Regions from separate parts of the Variovorax sp. V35 genome, predicted to be linked through region 2. Evidence: predicted binding sites of a transcription regulator. Region 2 holds the regulator's gene; the other holds the start of a gene.
What was found. Region 2 encodes NrdR, which represses ribonucleotide reductase genes. Its sites were predicted from a motif close to CACNANATNTNGTG; they were not measured.
Positions count from the first base shown of each region.

Region 1: ACAM42_RS04730 (ribonucleoside-diphosphate reductase subunit alpha) is a predicted target of NrdR. The motif match lies at 1,969-1,982, and genes of this name have one in related genera.

Region 1 is NZ_AP028666.1:1,031,688-1,041,278, reverse strand. It holds gene ACAM42_RS04740 (sigma-54-dependent transcriptional regulator) at 1-1,111, shown strand, start outside; gene ampD (1,6-anhydro-N-acetylmuramyl-L-alanine amidase AmpD) at 1,098-1,715, shown strand; gene ACAM42_RS04730 (ribonucleoside-diphosphate reductase subunit alpha) at 2,065-4,977, shown strand; gene ACAM42_RS04725 (ribonucleotide-diphosphate reductase subunit beta) at 5,190-6,380, shown strand; gene ACAM42_RS04720 (histone H1-like DNA-binding protein) at 6,580-7,125, shown strand; gene ACAM42_RS04715 (carbohydrate kinase family protein) at 7,232-8,134, opposite strand; gene ACAM42_RS04710 (DUF3426 domain-containing protein) at 8,193-9,566, opposite strand.
Region 2 is NZ_AP028666.1:3,417,550-3,427,140, reverse strand. It holds gene glyA (serine hydroxymethyltransferase) at 1-775, shown strand, start outside; gene nrdR (transcriptional regulator NrdR) at 812-1,255, shown strand; gene ribD (bifunctional diaminohydroxyphosphoribosylaminopyrimidine deaminase/5-amino-6-(5-phosphoribosylamino)uracil reductase RibD) at 1,284-2,414, shown strand; gene ACAM42_RS15790 (riboflavin synthase) at 2,501-3,172, shown strand; gene ribBA (bifunctional 3,4-dihydroxy-2-butanone-4-phosphate synthase/GTP cyclohydrolase II) at 3,169-4,323, shown strand; gene ribH (6,7-dimethyl-8-ribityllumazine synthase) at 4,330-4,791, shown strand; gene nusB (transcription antitermination factor NusB) at 4,788-5,318, shown strand; gene ACAM42_RS15770 (pyridoxal phosphate-dependent aminotransferase) at 5,315-6,502, shown strand; gene ybgC (tol-pal system-associated acyl-CoA thioesterase) at 6,499-6,957, shown strand; gene tolQ (protein TolQ) at 6,954-7,676, shown strand; gene ACAM42_RS15755 (biopolymer transporter ExbD) at 7,711-8,148, shown strand; gene tolA (cell envelope integrity protein TolA) at 8,152-9,078, shown strand; gene ACAM42_RS15745 (M48 family metalloprotease) at 9,171-9,591, shown strand, end outside.

The DNA of each region.
Region 1 (9,591 bases), 2.4 Mb from region 2:
CGGCCAGGGCGGCGAACGCCCCGACGCGCTGGCCGTGACGCGCAGCGGCGCCACCGCGCTCGACCGGCTGGTCGGCGACTCCGACCCGATGCGCCTCGTGAAGTCGCGCATCGCCAAGGTGGCGCGCGGCATGGCGCCGGTGCTGGTGCGCGGCGAGTCGGGCACCGGCAAGGAGCTGGTCGCACGCGCCGTGCACGGCTGCAGCCAGCGCAGCGAAGGTCCCTTCGTCGCGGTGAACTGCGGCGCGATTCCCGAGAACCTGCTCGAGGCCGAGTTCTTCGGCGCCAAGAAGGGCTCGTACACCGGCTCCTCGCAGGACCGCGATGGCTACTTCCAGGCGGCGCGCGACGGCACGCTGTTCCTCGACGAAATCGGCGACCTGCCGCTGGCCATGCAGTCGAAGCTGCTGCGCGCCATCCAGGAACGCAGCGTGCGCGCCATCGGCTCGACGCAGGAAGACGCGGTCGACGTGCGCATCGTGAGCGCCACCCATAAAGACCTGCACGCCGAGGTGCTGGCCGGCCGCTTCCGGCAGGACCTGTTCTACCGGCTCAACGTGATCGAGATCGCCGTGCCCGCGCTGCGCGAGCGCCGTGAAGACCTGCCTGCGCTGTGCACCGCGCTGCTCGCGCGCATCGCGCAGGACGGCGGCCTGCCCGTGCCGCGCCTGTCCGACGCGCTGCTGCAGCGCCTGGCCCAGCACCCGCTCGACGGCAACGTGCGCGAGCTCGAGAACCTGCTGCACCGCGCCGTGGCGCTGAACGACGGCGACGAGCTGCACATCGACCTGATGGGCGCGATGACGCCGATGCCGGCCGCGCCGCGCGGCGAATCCGCCGAAGCGCCAACCGCCGTCGCGGTGGCTGCGCCCGCCGCGCCGGTGGTCGAGCCCAAGCCCGCGCCGCCGCCGCTGCCCTCCGACCTGCAAGCCTGGCTCGACCAGCAGGAGCGCGAGATCCTCGTGCGCGCGCTGCACGAAAGCGGCTTCAACCGCACGGCCGCCGCCGCGCGGCTGGGCATGAGCCTGCGCCAGATCCGCTACCGCATCGCGCGCCTGGGCATCTCCACGCCCAACGGCGACGACGGCGCCACCGCGCATGCCGACGACTGACGACCTCACCACCCCACCGGCCGGTGACGACGGACTCTGGCGCGCCGGCTGGTACCGCTTCGCCAAGGCCCTGCCCTCGCCCAACTTCGGCCCGCGCCCCGTCGGCGCGCAGACCGACCTGATCGTGCTGCACTCGATCAGCCTGCCGCCGGGCGAGTACGGCAGCGACGCGGTGCAGCAGCTCTTCACCAACCGGCTCGACTGGGACGCGCACCCGTACTTCCAGTCGATCCGCGGGCTCGAGGTGTCCTCGCACTTCTATGTGCGCCGCAACGGCGAGCTCTGGCAGTTCGTGAGCTGCGAGGACCGCGCCTGGCATGCCGGCGTGTCGTCGTGGCGCGGACGCACCAACTGCAACGACGACTCCGTCGGCATCGAACTCGAAGGCCTCGAGGGCGAACGCTTCGAGGAGGCGCAGTACGAGACGCTGGCCAGCCTCTGCGCCGCGCTCGCGCAGCACTACGCCATCGCCCACATCGCCGGCCACGAGCACATCGCGCCCGGCCGCAAGCAGGACCCCGGCGCCGGTTTCGACTGGCGTCTGCTGCGCGAACAGCTCGGCTGGAATCCACAGATGTTTCCCGAGCAGGTGGTCGCGCGCTAATTTTTTCAATCGCTCCGTGGCCCGCGATGCGCCGCTCTCGCAGCGCAGCAATCTCGCAAGCGCAGGCACGCGACGTAGCAACCATGCGGCCTGCAGGCCCAAATCGCCTTGCAAGCCGCGCCCCATGCGGGTTGCGCCACCATGGGCCAGTATTCACGCGGCATCGCTGGCGATGCGCTGAGTGCGGCGCAATTCCTGTCAGGGTTGCATCCATAGGAAAACACTACCTGTAGTGGCTTGTAGGGCACAGACACCCTAGATATAGTGTCTTCCCGTTCGGCAACAACGCCGACGCAAGGCCTGCGAGGCCTTGCCAACCAACAAGAATTGCACAACCGAGAGGAAGCGAATGCAAACTGCACTGAACACCCCGTCGACCCCCCGCGCCGTCCCCGCGACGCCGCAGCAGCAACAAGACACTGCGGGCTCGCCCACCGGTCAGAACCTCGCGCACTACCAGATCATCCGCCGCAACGGCGCCGTCGTTCCCTTCGAGCCGAACAAGATCGCCATCGCCATGATGAAGGCCTTCCTGGCGGTGCACGGCACCCAGGGCGCGGCTTCCGCCAGCGTGCGCGAGACCGTCGACACGCTGACGCAAGGCGTGATCCGCGCCATGGTCCGCTCGCGTCCGGGCGGCGGCACCTTCCACATCGAAGACGTGCAGGACCAGGTCGAGCTCGGCCTGATGCGCGGCGGCCACCATGAAATCGCGCGCGCCTACGTGCTGTACCGCGAACGCCGCACGCAGGAGCGTTCGAAGCAAGGCGAGCAGGACGTGCCCGCCGCACCGGCACTGCACGTGCTCGACAACGGCGAGCGCGTGGCGCTGGACCTGAACGAGCTCAAGGGCCTGATCGAATCGGCCTGCCAGGGCCTGGGCGACAGCATCACCGCCGCCCCCATCGTCGCCGAGACGATGCGCAACCTGTACGACGGCGTGCCGCTGGACGAGGTCTACAAGGCCTCCATCCTGGCCGCCCGCACGCTGATCGAGAAGGACCCCGACTACACCTTCGCCACCGCGCGCCTGCTGCTGCACACGATCTTCAAGGAAATCATCGGCCGCGAAGTGATGCCTGTCGAGCGCGCCACCGCCTACGCCGACTACTTCCCGCAGTTCATCAAGAAGGGCGTCGAGAACGAGCTGCTCGACGAGAAGCTGCTGCAGTACGACCTGCCCCGCCTGGGCGCCGCCCTGAAGGCCGAGCGCGACAACCAGTTCGACTACCTGGGCCTGCAGACCCTGTACGACCGCTACTTCCTGCACGTGCGCAAGACCCGCATCGAGCTGCCGCAGGCGTTCTTCATGCGCGTGGCCATGGGCCTGTCGCTGAACGAAATCGACCGCGAAGCCCGCGCCATCGAGTTCTACGAAGTGCTGTCGTCGTTCGACTTCATGTCGAGCACGCCCACCCTGTTCAACGCCGGCACGCTGCGCTCGCAGCTCTCGAGCTGCTACCTGACCACCGTGCCCGACGACCTGGACGGCATCTACGAGTCGATCAAGGAAAACGCGCTGCTGTCGAAGTTCGCCGGCGGCCTGGGCAACGACTGGACCCGCGTGCGCGCACTGGGCAGCCACATCAAGGGCACCAATGGCGAATCGCAGGGCGTGGTGCCGTTCCTGAAGGTGGTGAACGACACGGCCGTGGCCGTGAACCAGGGCGGCAAGCGCAAGGGCGCCGTCTGCACGTACCTGGAAACCTGGCACCTCGACATCGAGGAGTTCCTGGAGCTGCGCAAGAACACCGGCGACGACCGTCGCCGCACGCACGACATGAACACCGCCAACTGGATCCCCGACCTGTTCATGCGCCGCGTGATGGAAAAGGGCACCTGGACGCTGTTCTCGCCCTCCAACGTGCCTGACCTGCACGACCTGTTCGGCGCCGACTTCGAGAAGGCCTACGTCGCCTACGAAGAAAAGGCCGCCCGCGGCGAGATCAAGCCTGCGCGCACCCTCCAGGCCTCGGACCTGTGGCGCAAGATGCTCACGATGCTGTTCGAGACCGGCCACCCCTGGATCACGTTCAAGGACGCCTGCAACGTGCGCTCGCCGCAGCAGCACGCCGGCGTGGTGCACTCGTCGAACCTGTGCACCGAGATCACGCTGAACACCAGCGACACCGAAACCGCCGTGTGCAACCTGGGTTCCGTGAACCTGCTGCAGCACCTGAAGGACGGCAAGGTCGACCAGGAAAAGCTCAAGCGCACCATCTCGACCGCGATGCGCATGCTCGACAACGTGATCGACATCAACTACTACGCCGTGAAGAAGGCGCGCGACTCGAACCTGCGTCACCGTCCGGTCGGCCTGGGCCTGATGGGCTTCCAGGACGCGCTGTACGAACTGCGCATTCCCTACGCCTCGCAGGAAGCCGTGCAGTTCGCCGACGAGTCGATGGAAGCCATCTGCTACCACGCCTACTGGGCCTCGACCGAGCTGGCCAAGGAACGCGGCAAGTACTCCAGCTACAAGGGCTCGCTGTGGGACAAGGGCATCCTGCCGATCGACTCGCTCGACCTGCTCGAGAAGGCCCGCGGCGGCTACGTCGAAGTGGACCGCTCGGCCACCCTCGACTGGGATTCGCTGCGCGCCAAGATCAAGGCCGACGGCATGCGCAATTCGAACTGCGTGGCCATCGCCCCCACGGCGACCATCTCGAACATCATCGGCGTGGACGCCTCGATCGAACCCTGCTTCGGCAACCTGTCGGTCAAGTCGAACCTGTCGGGCGAGTTCACCGTGATCAACCACTACCTGGTGCGCGACCTGAAGCGCCTGGGCCTGTGGGACGACGTGATGGTCATGGACCTGAAGCACTTCGACGGCTCGCTGCGTCCTATCGACCGCGTGCCGCAGGACGTGAAGGCGCTGTACGCCACCGCGTTCGAAGTCGAGACGACGTGGCTGGTGGAAGCCGCCGCGCGTCGCCAGAAGTGGATCGACCAGGCGCAGTCGCTGAACATCTACATGGCCGGCGCCTCGGGCAAGAAGCTCGACGACACCTACAAGCTCGCCTGGCTGCGCGGCCTGAAGACCACCTACTACCTGCGCACGCAGAGCGCCACGCACGCTGAAAAGTCGACGGTGCAATCGGGCCGTCTCAACGCGGTGTCGTCGGGCAACGACGCACCCTCGGGCATGAGCGCACTCGAAGCCGCCGCTGCTGCAGCGAAGGCACAGATGAGCGCGATGCCCGCCACCGACATCGCGTTCTGCGGTGTCGACGATCCGACCTGCGAAGCCTGCCAGTGATGTGCAAGTGAAGCGTCAACACACCAGACGCTTCGATCGATCAGCGAGGTGCTCGCACAAGTGAAAAGCGCGCGACGTTCAATCAATCAAGGCATTGACTGACGTCGCGCGATGCATGCGAGCAACATAACAACCCCATAAATGGCGCACGATGTGAACGAGCACTTTGCAACTCACATCGTTGCTCCGATAATTGCGCATTGGATTTTTCTATGTTGACCTGGGACGAAGAAGTCAAGCCCTCCTTACCAAAGGATATGCAACAAGGATTGCAGCAGCACCACGCATCGACCGGCGGTCTTTCCGCTGGCCGCGCGGTCGCCGCTCCGACTTCGTCGCTTGCACAACCCGCCACTGCCACCGCCCCGGTGGCCGCCGCTGCAGGCCAGCGCGTCAAGGCTTCCGACAAGCGGATCATCAACGGCCAGACCGACGTCAACCAGCTGGTGCCGTTCAAGTACAAGTGGGCTTGGGAAAAGTACCTCGCCACCTGCGCCAACCACTGGATGCCGCAAGAGGTGAACATGACGCGCGACATCGCGTTGTGGAAAGACCCGAACGGCCTGACCGAAGACGAGCGCCGCATCGTCAAGCGCAACCTCGGCTTCTTCGTGACCGCCGACTCGCTGGCCGCCAACAACATCGTGCTGGGCACCTACCGCCACATCACGGCCCCCGAGTGCCGCCAGTTCCTGCTGCGCCAGGCCTTCGAAGAAGCGATCCACACGCACGCGTACCAGTACATCGTCGAGTCGCTCGGCCTGGACGAGAGCGAGATCTTCAACGCCTACAACGAAGTGCCGTCGATCCGCGAGAAGGACCAGTTCCTGATCCCGTTCATCGACGCCATCAGCGATCCGAACTTCAAGACCGGCACGCACGAGACCGACCAGACGCTGCTCAAGTCGCTCATCGTGTTCGCCTGCCTGATGGAAGGTCTCTTCTTCTACGTCGGCTTCACGCAGATCCTCGCGCTGGGCCGCCAGAACAAGATGACCGGCGCCGCCGAGCAGTACCAGTACATCCTGCGCGACGAGTCGATGCACTGCAATTTCGGCATCGACCTGATCAACCAGCTCAAGCTCGAGAATCCTGGCCTGTGGACCGCAGAGTTCAAGGCCGAGATCAAGGACCTCTTCATGAAGGCCGTCGAGCTCGAATACAAATACGCCGAAGACACCATGCCGCGTGGCGTGCTCGGCATGAACGCCTCCATGTTCAAGGGCTACCTGCGCTACATCGCCAACCGGCGCGCGCAGCAGATCGGCCTCGAAACGCTCTTCCCGAACGAGGAAAACCCGTTCCCCTGGATGAGCGAAATGATTGACCTGAAGAAAGAGCGCAACTTTTTCGAAACCCGCGTGATCGAGTACCAGTCGGGTGGTGCGCTCTCCTGGGATTGAATTTTTCGATACACAACAATTCATGAATTCAAGAATTGCCCTTGCCACCGACTGCGCCAAAGAGCGCGGCATGGACGAGGGCTCAGGTGTTCATGGTGCTGGGGCTCAGATTCCAACGCCATGAATCGCTTCACGCTCCCAACGCGCGTGGAGTGCTTCAATAGGTTGATTTTTTCAACTTGATCAAGGAGAAATAGAAATGGCAACTGCAAAGAAAGCGCCGGCCAAGAAGGCCGCTGCAAAGAAGGCTCCGGCTAAGAAGGCTGTCGCCGCGAAGAAGGCTCCGGCAAAGAAGGTCGCTGCCAAGAAGGCTCCGGCTAAGAAGGCTGTCGCCAAGAAGGTCGTAGCGAAGAAGGCTCCGGCAAAGAAGGTCGCGGCCAAGAAGGTTGCAGCCAAGAAGGTCGTAGCGAAGAAGGCTGCACCGGCGAAGAAGGCCGCCGCCAAGAAGGCTCCGGCAAAGAAGGCCGCCGCCAAGAAGGCGCCTGCCAAGAAGGCCGTAGCGAAGAAGGCGCCTGCCAAGAAGGCTGCTGCCAAGAAGGCCCCTGCGAAGAAGGCTGCCGCCAAGAAGGCCCCTGCCAAGAAGGCCGCGGCCAAGAAAGCCGCGAAAAAGCCCGCTGCCAAGCCTGCCGCTGCTGCCAAGAAGGCCGCCGCGCCTGCGAAGGCTGCCGTAGCGCCTGCCCCTGCGGCGCAAACGACGCTGAATCCCCAGGCAGCCTGGCCGTTTCCGACGGCCAGCAAGCCCTGAGTGAATTCTCAGCGGCCTTGAAAGGCACGGAGCCCGGCACCGCAAGGTGCCGGGCTTTTTTCATGGGCGCCCGCCATCGCCGAAGCGATGCGGGCACAGGGGCGGCTTACAGGTCGAGCGTCGCGCGGTCGATCTGGTAGTTCTGCGGTCCGCGTTGCGCGATCTTGAGCGCGCCGATGCGGTTGCCGAGGGCTGCGCAGCGCGCCAGCGGCCATTCCTTTTCCAGGCCGTACAGCAGGCCACCGCGCCATGCGTCGCCGCAACCCGTGGGCTCGACCACGGCGGTGGGTGTCACGCCGGGCACGTGCTCGCGCTCGCCGCCGGTCCACACCTCGCAGCCCTCGGCAGCCAGCGTGACCACGAGGCCGCGCACGCGTTGCGAGATCTCGGCCAGGCTCCAGCCGGTGCGCTGCGACAGCATCTTGCCTTCGTAGTCGTTGACCACGACCCAGCTCGCGAGCTCGATGAAGTGGCGCAGCGCATCGCCGTCGAACATCGGCAGGCCCTGGCCCGGATCGAACACGAAGGGAATGCCGGCGGCAGCGAACTGCTCGGCGTGCTGCAGCATCGCCTCGCGGCCGTCGGGCGCGATGATGCCGAGCTTGATGTCCTCGCGCGCCACCACCTTCGTGATGTGGGCCTGCTGCATCGCACCGGGATGGAACGCCGTGATCTGGTTGTTGTCCGTGTCGTTCATGATCATCGCCTGCGCGGTGAAGGTGTCGTCGAGCTGACGCACGAACTCCGTGCTGATGCCCAGCGTGCGCATGCGCTCGGCGTAGTCGGCGCCGTCGCTGCCCAGCGTGGCCATCGGCAGCGCCGTGCCGCCCAGGGCGTTGAGGCTGTAGGCGATGTTGCCGGCGCAGCCGCCGAAGTCACGACGCAGGCCCGGCACCAGGAACGACACATTCAGGATGTGCAGCTGGTCCGGCAGGATCTGGTCGGCGAACCGGCCTTCGAAAGTCATGATGGTGTCGAACGCGAGGGAACCGCAAATCACTGCTGCCATGGGTGGACCGTAGGTTGGATGAGAAAGGGAACGAGCGGCGCGCGTGTCGGCGCTCCGCTCAGGGATAGAAAGCTTCGACGCGGTAGCCCGCGATCGGCGGCAGTGCCGCCGCCTCGCTGGCCGACAGGGTCAGCGGCAGCGAGGCCGCGCGGTCGGCACGCGCCGCCAGCACGCCCGGCGCGCCGTAGTCGTTGGGCGTCAGCACGCGCCGCACGACGGCCTGCTCCTGCGTGTCGAGCAGCGACAGTTCGATGGCCGGCATGGCGAGCGGCACGGTCGCCGCATTGCGCAAGGTGAAGCTCAGACGGTAGTCGTTGCCGCCGCTCTTCTCGCGCGCGAAGGCCGCGCCTTCGATCACGATGTCGCCGATCTGGCGCAGCGCCGCGAGCTCGCAGCCGGTGTACTGACACAGCGCCGACAGGGCGGGCCGCAGGTTCGGCTGGCGCGCCACGATGCCGTCGCGCTCGTGGCGAACGATCTGCACGATGAGAACCAACGCTGCGAGCACGGCCAGCACCACCAGCAGGCGGCGCACGCCCTTGCGCTGCCAGAAGCCGGTGGCTTTTTCGGCCGGCTCGTCTTCTTCGGCGAAGGGATGGTCTTCAGGCGCCTCGAAGGTCGCGGAGAGCGAGAAATCCGGCTCGCCTTCGGCACGGATGCCGGGGCCCGGCAGCGGCGCGGACACCTCTTCGTGCTGCGCGTCGCGCGCCTTGGCGTTCGCGATCTTGGCCGACTTGGCGCGCGCACGGCGCAGCGCCTTCTGGATCAGGAGCTGGTCGTGGTCCTTCTCTTCCTGCTCGCGCTCCGCGGCCGCGCCGTCGTCGTCGTTCTCACCGGTCGCTGCAACCAGCCCGCGCAGCGCTGAGCTGCGCGGCAGGTCGGGCAAGGGCGGCGCAGGCGGCGGCGATGCGGGCGGCGGTGCGCCGAGGTTCAGATCGATGTTCGGAAACGGCGGCAGCGAACTCGCGGGCGGACGCCATGCGGGTTCGGCGGCATCGAGGTCGGACCAAGGCTCGTCCGCGGCGAGTCCGTGTGCGGGCAGCGTCAGTTCGAAAGGCAGCGGGGACGCAGCCGGCGCGACGTTGGTGGCGGCGGTCGACAGTCCGGCCTCTTCTTGAGGGGCGGGTGATGGCGCCTGGGACTCGGGTTCATCGTCGAGAAAGTCCGCCTCCTCGACCGCCGGCTGTACTGCCGTCAGGTCGATGCGTGCATCGTCGAAAGACGCCACCAGTGCGGCCATCGAAGCCATCGGCGAAGGGGCCGGCGCGGCAGGCGCGGACACCACACCGTCGGGCGCCTCCTGCAGGTCGAGCGTGGCATCGAACACATGGCTGCAGCGGCCGCAGCGCACCCAGCCGTCCGAGATGCGAAGCTGGTCGCGCACCACCTTGAAGGTGGTGGTGCAGGCGGGGCAACGCGTGACGAGGCTCATGACCGGGCGATTGTAGGGTTGGGCC
Region 2 (9,591 bases):
GATGGAACGCAAGGCGCACGAGCACATGCCCAAGCTGATCATCGCGGGCGCCTCGGCCTACTCGCTGCACATCGACTTCGAGCGTTTCGCCAAGGTCGCCAAGGACGTCGGCGCGATCTTCATGGTCGACATCGCCCACTACGCCGGCCTCGTTGCCGCGGGCGTGTACCCCAACCCGGTGCCGCACGCCGACATCGTCACCTCGACCACGCACAAGAGCCTGCGCGGCCCGCGCGGCGGCATCATCCTGATGAAGTCGCAGCACGAGAAGGCGATCAACAGCGCCATCTTCCCCGGCCTGCAAGGCGGCCCGCTGATGCACGTGATCGCCGCCAAAGCCGTCGCGTTCAAGGAAGCCCTGACGCCCGAGTTCAAGGCCTACCAGCAACAGGTGGTCAAGAACGCCCAGATCGTGGCCGACACCCTCACCGCGCGCGGCCTGCGCATCGTGAGCGGACGCACCGAAAGCCACGTCATGCTGGTCGACCTGCGTTCCAAGGGCATCACCGGCAAGGAAGCCGAAGCCGTGCTGGGCGCCGCCCACATGACGATCAACAAGAACGCGATCCCCAACGACCCGGAAAAGCCGATGGTCACCAGCGGCGTGCGCATCGGCACCCCCGCCATGACCACGCGCGGCTTCAAGGACGAAGAGGCCCGCATCACGGCGAACCTGGTGGCCGACGTGCTCGAGAACCCGCGCGACGCGGCGAACATCGACGCGGTGCGCGCCAAGGTCCACGCCTTGACGAGCCGCTTCCCTGTCTACCGTTGATTTCGTAATCCCCAGAAGAAGAGAAGCACTGGCCGCATGAAATGCCCTTTTTGCGGTCATCTCGAAACGCAGGTCGTCGAGACCCGCGTTTCGGAAGACGCCGACTTCGTCCGCAGGCGCCGCCAGTGCAGCGCCTGCGACAAGCGCTTCACCACGTATGAGCGCCCCGACGTCAACTTCCCCGTCGTGGTCAAGAAGGATGGCAGCCGCGCCGACTTCGACTCGACCAAGGTGCGCGCCTCGATGATGCTGGCGCTGCGCAAGCGGCCCGTGAGCATCGAGCAGATCGACAATGCCCTGCTGCGCATCGAACAGAAGCTGCTGGCCAGCGGCCTGCGCGAAATCGATTCGACGAAGGTCGGCGAACTCGTGATGCGCGAACTCAAGAAACTCGACAAGGTCGCCTACGTGCGCTTTGCCTCGGTGTACCGAAGCTTCGAGGACGTGGACGAGTTCCGGCAGTTGCTGCGCGACATCTGACCCCCGAGAAGGCGTGAACGAACCCGGCATGTCCTCTTCCCGACACGACGCCTCCCACATCGCGACCGCTCTGCGGCTCGCCGCCTCCGCGATCCGCCTGACCGACCCGAACCCGCGCGTCGGCTGCGTGCTGTGTGACGCCGACGGCCGCGTGATCGGCCAGGGCCACACCCAACAAGCCGGCGGCCCGCATGCCGAAGTGATGGCGCTGCGCGACGCGCAGGCCCAAGGCCATTCGACTGCGGGCGCCACCGCCTACGTCACGCTCGAACCCTGCTCGCACCACGGCCGCACCGGCCCCTGCTGCGACGCACTGATCGCCGCCGGCGTGCGCCGCGTCGTGGCCTCGCTCGCCGACCCGAACCCGCTCGTGGCGGGACAAGGCTTCGAGCGCCTGCGCGCGGTGGGCGTCGAGGTCGAGGTCGGCCCGGGCGCCGACGAATCACGCGAACTCAACATCGGCTTCTTCAGCCGCATGATCCGCCAGCAGCCCTGGGTTCGAATGAAGATCGCCGCCTCGATCGACGGCCGCACCGGCCTGCACAACGGCGTGAGCCAGTGGATCACCGGCGAAGCCGCGCGCGCCGATGGCCACGCTTGGCGGGCCCGGACCGGCGCCGTGCTGACCGGTGTCGGCACACTGCTCGAAGACAACCCGCGCCTGGACGTGCGCCTGGTCGACACGCCGCGCCAGCCCCACCTCGTGGTGGTCGACAGCCACCTCCAGACCTCGCCCGACGCTCACATTTTCATAGCTGGCCGCGCCGTCTGGATCTACGCCGCCAGCCGGCACAACGAAGAAAAGGCGGCCGCGCTCGAAGCCCGCGGCGCCACCATCACCTGCCTGCCCAACCTGCACGGCAAGGTCGACCTGCCCGCGATGCTCCAGGACCTCGCGGCGCGCGGCGTCAACGAGCTGCATGTCGAATCGGGCCACAAGCTCAACGGCTCGCTGCTGCGCGAAGGCTGCGTGGACGAGCTGCTGGTGTACCTGGCGCCCAAGCTGATCGGCAGCGGGCTCGACATCGCCAGCCACCTGCATGCCGAGGGCCCGCTCACCTCGCTGGCGGGCGCGCTGCCGCTCGAATTCAAGTCGGTGGACATGCTGGGGCCCGACCTGCGCATCGTCGCGCGCGTCGCCGGCCGCGACCGCTTCTGAGCCGCGGCCCGCGCGGCGCGGCACATTCGCAGCCGCAAACCGGCCCTTCGAGCCGAAGACCCCTCGATGTCTGCGAAAATGTGGAAATGTTCACCGGAATCATCACCGGCGTGGGGCGCATCGCCGCCATCCACGACCTCGGCACCTCCTCCTCCTACGGCAAGCGACTCAGCATCGAGGTGCCCGACGGCTACCTCGACGACGTCGGGCTCGGCGACAGCATCGCGCTCAACGGCGCCTGCATGACGGTCACCACGCTCGCACCTGAACGCGGGCAATTCACCATCGACATTTCCGCGGAGTCCCTCGACAAGACGGCCGGCCTGACCGACGAAGGCAGCCGCATCAACCTCGAGAAGGCCCTGCGCGCGAGCGACCGCCTCGGCGGCCACATCGTCTCGGGCCACGTGGACGGCATCGGCCACGTGAGCTTCTTCGCGCCGGTCGGCGAAAGCTGGGAGCTGCGCGTGGTCGCACCGCCCGCGCTGGCGCGCTTCCTGGCCTACAAGGGCTCCATCACCATCAACGGCGTGAGCCTCACGGTCAACAGCGTGAGCGACATCGCCGAGGGCGCCGAGGTCAGCATCAACCTGATCCCGCACACCGTGGAAAACACCTCCCTCGGCGGCCTGAAGGCCGGCTCGAAGGTCAACCTCGAAATCGACACCGTGGCGCGCTACGTGGAGCGCATGCTTCAGGCCGGCATGCTCACCCCCTCTCTGACGTCTTCCACGTCTCCCAAGGACACTTCGAAATGAACGCCTCCGTCACGCCGATCGGCGCCCCGCGCGCCGACCGTGCACCCGCACCGATCTCCCCGGTCGAAGACATCGTGGCCGAGCTGGCCGCCGGCCGCATGGTCATCCTCGTGGACGAGGAAGACCGCGAGAACGAAGGCGACATCGTCATCGCCGCCGACCACATCACCGCCGAATCCATCAACTTCATGGCCCGCCACGCGCGCGGCCTGATCTGCCTCACGCTCTCGCGCGAGATGTGCGAGCGGCTGCAGCTGCCGCCGATGGTCCAGCGCAACGGCGCCAAGCATTCCACCGCCTTCACCGTCTCCATCGAGGCAGCCGAAGGCGTGACCACCGGCATCTCGGCCGCCGACCGCGCCCGCACCGTGCAGGCCGCCGTGGCGCGCAACGCCGTGGCCGCCGACCTGGTGCAGCCCGGCCACATCTTCCCGCTGCAGGCGGTGGACGGCGGCGTGCTCATGCGCGCCGGCCACACCGAAGCCGGCTGCGACCTGGCCGCCATGGCTGGCTGCTCGCCCGCCTCGGTGATCTGCGAGGTGATGAACGAAGACGGCACGATGGCCCGCCTGCCCGACCTGCAGATCTTCGCGGCCGAACACGGCATCAAGATCGGCACCATCGCCGCGCTCATCGAGCACCGCAGCCGCGTCGAATCGCTGGTCGAAAAAGTCGGCTGCCGCGAAATCCAGACCAACTGGGGCACCTTCACCGCCCATGCCTTCGTCGACAAGCCCAGCCGTGGCGTGCACCTGGCACTGGTGCGCGGCCAGTGGGCGCCCGAAGAGACGGTGTCGGTGCGCGTGCACGAGCCGCTGTCGGTGCTCGACGCACTCGAAGTCAACCGCCCGATGCACTCCTGGAGCCTGGACGCCAGCCTCTCGCACATCGCGAACGAAGGCAAGGGCGTGGCCGTGCTGCTGAACTGCGGCGAAACCGCGGCCGAGCTGCTCGCGCAGTTCGACGGCACCGCGCGCCCCGCGCAAGCCCCGGAGCGCGGTCGCATGGACCTGCGCAACTACGGCATCGGCGCGCAGATCCTGCGCGAATGCGGCGTGCACAAGATGAACCTGCTCGGCGCGCCGCGTCGCATGCCGAGCATGGCCGCCGGCTTCGGCCTCGAGATCGCCGGTTACCTCACGAAAGACTGAACGACCATGCAAGGTTCCAACAAGGGTGAGATCACCCTCAACGGCAAAGGCCTGCGCATCGGCATCGTGCAGGCGCGCTTCAACGCCGACATCACCGACGCACTGGCCACGGCCTGCCTGTCGGAGCTCGAGGCGCTCGGCGTGGCCGCCTCCGACATCCATCATGTGCAGGTGCCCGGCGCGCTCGAAGTGCCCGTGGCGCTGCAGGCGCTCGCCGAGCGCGGCGGCTACCACGCGCTCGTGGCGCTGGGCTGCATCATCCGCGGCGAAACCTACCACTTCGAACTGGTGGCCAACGAATCGGGCGCGAGCGTGAGCCGCGTCGCGCTCGACTACCGCCTGCCCATCGCCAACGCGATCCTCACGACCGAAAACCTCGAACAGGCCGTCGCCCGCCAGACCGACAAGGGCCGCGACGCAGCCCAGGTGGCGGTCGAGATGGCACAACTGCTGGCCACCCTTTCATGACCGAAGACACCTCCAAGTCCGCCAAGCCCCGCCAGTCGCGCACCGGCCTCACCAGCACGGGCGCACGCAAGGCCGCGGCCAAGTCGAACCGCAGCCGCGCGCGCGAGTTCGCGCTGCAGGCGCTCTACCAGCACCTGGTGGGCCGCAACGACCCGACCGACATCGACCACTTCACGCGCGACCTCGCTGGCTTCCACAAGGCCGACGCGGCGCACTACGACGCGCTGCTGCACGGCTCGATCAACGGCGCCGAACAGCTCGACGCACTGATCCTGCCGCTGCTGGACCGCAAGTTCGCGGAAATCTCGCCCATCGAGCACGCCGTGATGTGGATCGGCGTGTACGAGTTCCAGAACTGCCCCGACGTGCCCTGGCGCGTGGTGCTCAACGAGTGCATCGAACTCGCCAAGGAATTCGGCGGCACCGACGGCCACAAGTACGTGAACGCCGTGCTCAACGGCCTGGCACCTCAGCTGCGTCCGCTCGAAGTGGAAGCCGACCGGGCCACCGGCAAGGCGCGCCCATGAGGATCTCGACGCGCGCGCAGCGCATCGAACCGTTTTACGTGATGGAGGTGGCGAAAGCCGCTGGGGTGCTGGCCCGCGAAGTGGCCCACACCGACCGTCCGATGATCTTCCTGAACATCGGCGAGCCCGACTTCACCGCCCCGCCCCTGGTGCAGGAAGCGGCCGCCCGCGCCGTGCGCGCCGGCGCCACGCAGTACACGCAGGCCACCGGCCTGGACCACCTGCGCGAACGCATCAGCGGTTGGTACAAGCAGCGCTTCAACGTCGACGTGCCGGCGCGCCGCATCGTCGTCACGGCCGGTGCCTCGGCCGCGTTGCAGCTGGCCTGCCTCGCGCTGATCGAATCGGGCGACGAGATCCTGATGCCCGACCCGAGCTACCCCTGCAACCGCCACTTCGTGAGCGCTGCGGATGGCAAGGCCGTGCTGGTGCCGACCACGGCCGAGGAGCGCTTCCAGCTCACCGCCGCCAAGGTCGAGGCCGCCTGGACCGACAAGACGCGCGGCGTGCTGCTGGCCTCGCCCTCGAACCCGACCGGCACCTCGATCGCGCCCGACGAGCTGCGCCGCATCCACGAGGTGGTGTCGCAGCGCGGCGGCATCACGCTGATCGACGAGATCTACCTGGGCCTGTCGTACGACGATGCCTTCGGGCAGACGGCGCTGGCCATCGACGACAACGTCATCAGCATCAACAGCTTCAGCAAGTACTTCAACATGACCGGCTGGCGCCTGGGCTGGCTGGTGGTGCCCGAGGTGCTGGTGCCGGTGGTCGAGCGCCTGGCGCAGAACCTCTTCATCTGCGCGAGCACGGTGTCGCAGTACGCCGCGCTGGCCTGCTTCGAGGCCGAGAGCATCGCCGAGTACGAACGCCGCCGCGCCGAGTTCAAGGCCCGCCGCGACTGGTTCATTCCGCAACTGAACGCCCTGGGCCTGAACGTGCCCGTGGTGCCCGACGGCGCCTTCTACGCCTGGGCCGATTGCACGAGCGTGGCCGACAAGCTCGGCATCTCGGGCAGCTGGGACTTCGCCTTCGAGACCATGAAGCGCGCGCACCTGGCCGTCACGCCCGGCCGCGATTTCGGCACGGCCGAAACCGCGAAGTTCGTGCGCTTCTCCACCGCCAGCTCGATGGCGCACCTGCAGGAATCGGTCGAGCGCCTGCGGGCCATGATCGCGCAATGAGTTTCGAGTTTCCGATCCGCGTCTACTGGGAAGACACCGATGCCGGCGGCATCGTGTTCTACGCCAACTACCTGAAGTTCATGGAGCGCGGTCGCACCGAGTGGCTGCGCTCCCTGGGCGTCGAGCAGCGCAAGCTCAAGGAAGCCACCGGCGGCCAGTTCGTGGTGAGCGAAACGCAGCTCAAATACCATCGGCCCTCGCGGCTGGACGACGAACTGCTGGTTACAGCCGAGCTGCGGCAACTGGGCACCGCGTCGTTGATAATCGGTCAGCGCGTGCTATCAAAAACAGAGCAAGAACGCACCGGGGCCGCGGCACCGGTCTTGCTGTGCGAAGGCACGATCCGCATCGGCTGGGTGGACGCCGCCACCTTGCGCCCTGCGCGCATTCCGGCCCAAGTTTCGGGAACCCTCGAGCACTCCAGCGGCTCCATGACTCAACCTTTCAAGCCATGAACCAAGATCTCTCCATCATCAATCTCCTGCTCCACGCCAGCTTCGTGGTGCAACTGGTCGTGCTGTTGCTGGTGATCGTGTCGGTCGCCAGCTGGGCCGCCATCATCCGCAAGTACTTTGCCCTCAAGCGCATCCGCGTGCTCAACGACGACTTCGAGCGCGAGTTCTGGTCAGGCACCAGCCTGAACGAGCTGTTCGCCTCGGCCGCGCAGAATGCCAAGTTCGCCGGCCCCATGGAACGCATCTTTGCCTCTGGCATGCGCGAGTACCAGAAGCTGCGCGAGCGCCATGTGACCGACGCGCCCACGCTGCTCGACGGCGCCCGCCGCGCGATGCGCGCGAGCTTCCAGCGCGAGCTGGATGCGGCCGAGCAGAACCTGTCGTTCCTGGCCACCGTCGGCTCGGTGTCGCCGTACGTGGGCCTCTTCGGCACGGTCTGGGGGATCATGCATGCCTTCACCGGCCTGGCCGCCCTCACGCAGGTGACGCTGGCCACCGTGGCGCCCGGCATCGCCGAAGCGCTGGTCGCCACGGCCATCGGCCTGTTCGCCGCCATTCCCGCGGTGGTCGGCTACAACCGCTTCGCGCGCGAGATCGACAAGATCGCCATCGCCCTGGAGACCTACATCGAAGAGTTCTCCAACATCCTGCAGCGCAACCTCTCGGCCAACCCCGGCGCCGTGACGCCCGCCGCCTCGGTCACCGCCGCGAACCGCTGAAGAGCGGCGCGCACAAGACAAAGGACGCGACGACATGCCTGCCGTTTCATCCCGGGGCCGCGGCCGCCGCACGATCAACGAGATCAACATGGTCCCGTTCATCGACGTGATGCTGGTGCTGCTGATCATCTTCATGGTCACGGCCCCGCTCATCACGCCGAGCGTGATCAACCTGCCGACGGTCGACCGCGCCAACAAGCAGCCCGACAAGCCCATCGAGATCGTCATCAAGAGCGACGACGAAGTGCAGATCAAGAAAGACCCGTCCACCGGCACCGGCGGCGCGTCGATCCCCATGACGCAGATCGGCTCGGCCGCCAAGGCCGCGCAAGGCGGCGACGCCCAGCGCCCCGTGGTCATCAGCGCCGACAAGTCGGTGAAGTACGAAACCGTCGTGAAGGCGATGAACCAGCTCAAGCGCAGCGGCATCGAGCGCGTGGGGCTGTCGGTCACGACCACGGGCGGCAAATAAGGCATGTCGCTCGCCCTGGATCGCCCCGAGTTCGCGCCGCCGCCGCAGCGCGGCACGCCCCGCGCAGTTGCGCTCGCCCTCATTGCCCATGCGCTGCTGATCGCCGCCCTCACCTGGGGCGTGCGCTGGCGCAGCGAAGCCGACGACGGTGCGGTCGATGCCGAGCTGTGGTCGACCACGGTGATGCAGGCCGCCCCGCGCCTGTCGGCGCCGGAGCCGCCGGCCCCCGTGCCCGCACCACCGCCGCCTGCACCCGCTCCGCCCCCGCCGCCTCCCCCGGCCGTCAAGCCGCCCGAGCCGGCGCCCGCCCCTGCGCCCGACATCGCGCTGGAGCGGGAGAAGAAGCTCAAGGAACAGAAGGCGCAGAAGGAGCGCGAGCTCGAGCAGCAGCGCGTGCAGCAGCAAAAGAAGAAGGAGCTCGAGGCCAAGGAGCGCGCCGAGGACGAAGCCGAGCGCAAGAAAGAACAGCAGAAGAAACTGGCCGAGCAGAAGAAGCAGCAGGAAGCCGAGGCCAAGCAGGCCGAAGCGAAGAAGGCGGAGGCGGCCGCCAAGCAGGCCGCCGCCGACCGCGCCGCGACGCTCAAGCGCATGCAGGGCCTGGCAGGCGCCAGCGGCAGCGACGATGCCAAGGGCAACGCCCAGCGTTCGTCCGGCCCGTCCAGCGGCTACGCCGGCCGCATCGCCGCGGCCGTGCGTCCGAACATCACCTTCCCCGATGCCGACAGCGTGAACGGCAACCCCGAGGCCGAGTTCGAAGTGCGACTGGCACCCGACGGCACCATCGTCGGCGTCAAGCTCGCCAAGTCCAGCGGCCTGCCGGCCTGGGACGAGGCGGCGGAACGCGGCCTGCGCAAGACCGACAAGCTGCCGCGCGACACGGACGGGCGCATCTTCCCGTCGCTGATCGTCACGCTCAAGCCCAAGCGTTGACACCCGCAATCACCCACATCGTGGGTGATTGCAAGCGACACCACCCGCTCGTTTAGGATCGTCGGCAACTCATTGTTGCTGGCGCTCCTGACATGGTCGACTCTTTCCCTGCCGTTCGCCTCCAAGACCTGACGCCGCTGCCCTACCAGCAGGCACTGGCCGCCCACCTCCAGGCGAACGAACCCGAGGCCTGGCGCTGGGCCGCTTCGGCCGAAGCGCGCGAAGAACACACGGCCGCCATGCGCGCCGAATTGCTGCGCAGCGCCTACCGCCTCGACGCCGACGCGCACCCCGACCTGCACGCCGACGCCACCCTGGCCGCGCAGCGGCTGGGCGTCACGGCGCGCATCACGCTCTACCAGGCCCCGTCCGGCGACGGCGCGGCCATGAACGCCGCGATCTACGTCGTGCCGGGCGAGGCGCACATCGTGCTCTCGGGCCCGCTGCTCGAAAAGCTGCAGCCGCCCGAGCGGCAGGCCGTGCTCGGCCACGAGCTCGCGCACTACCTGCTGT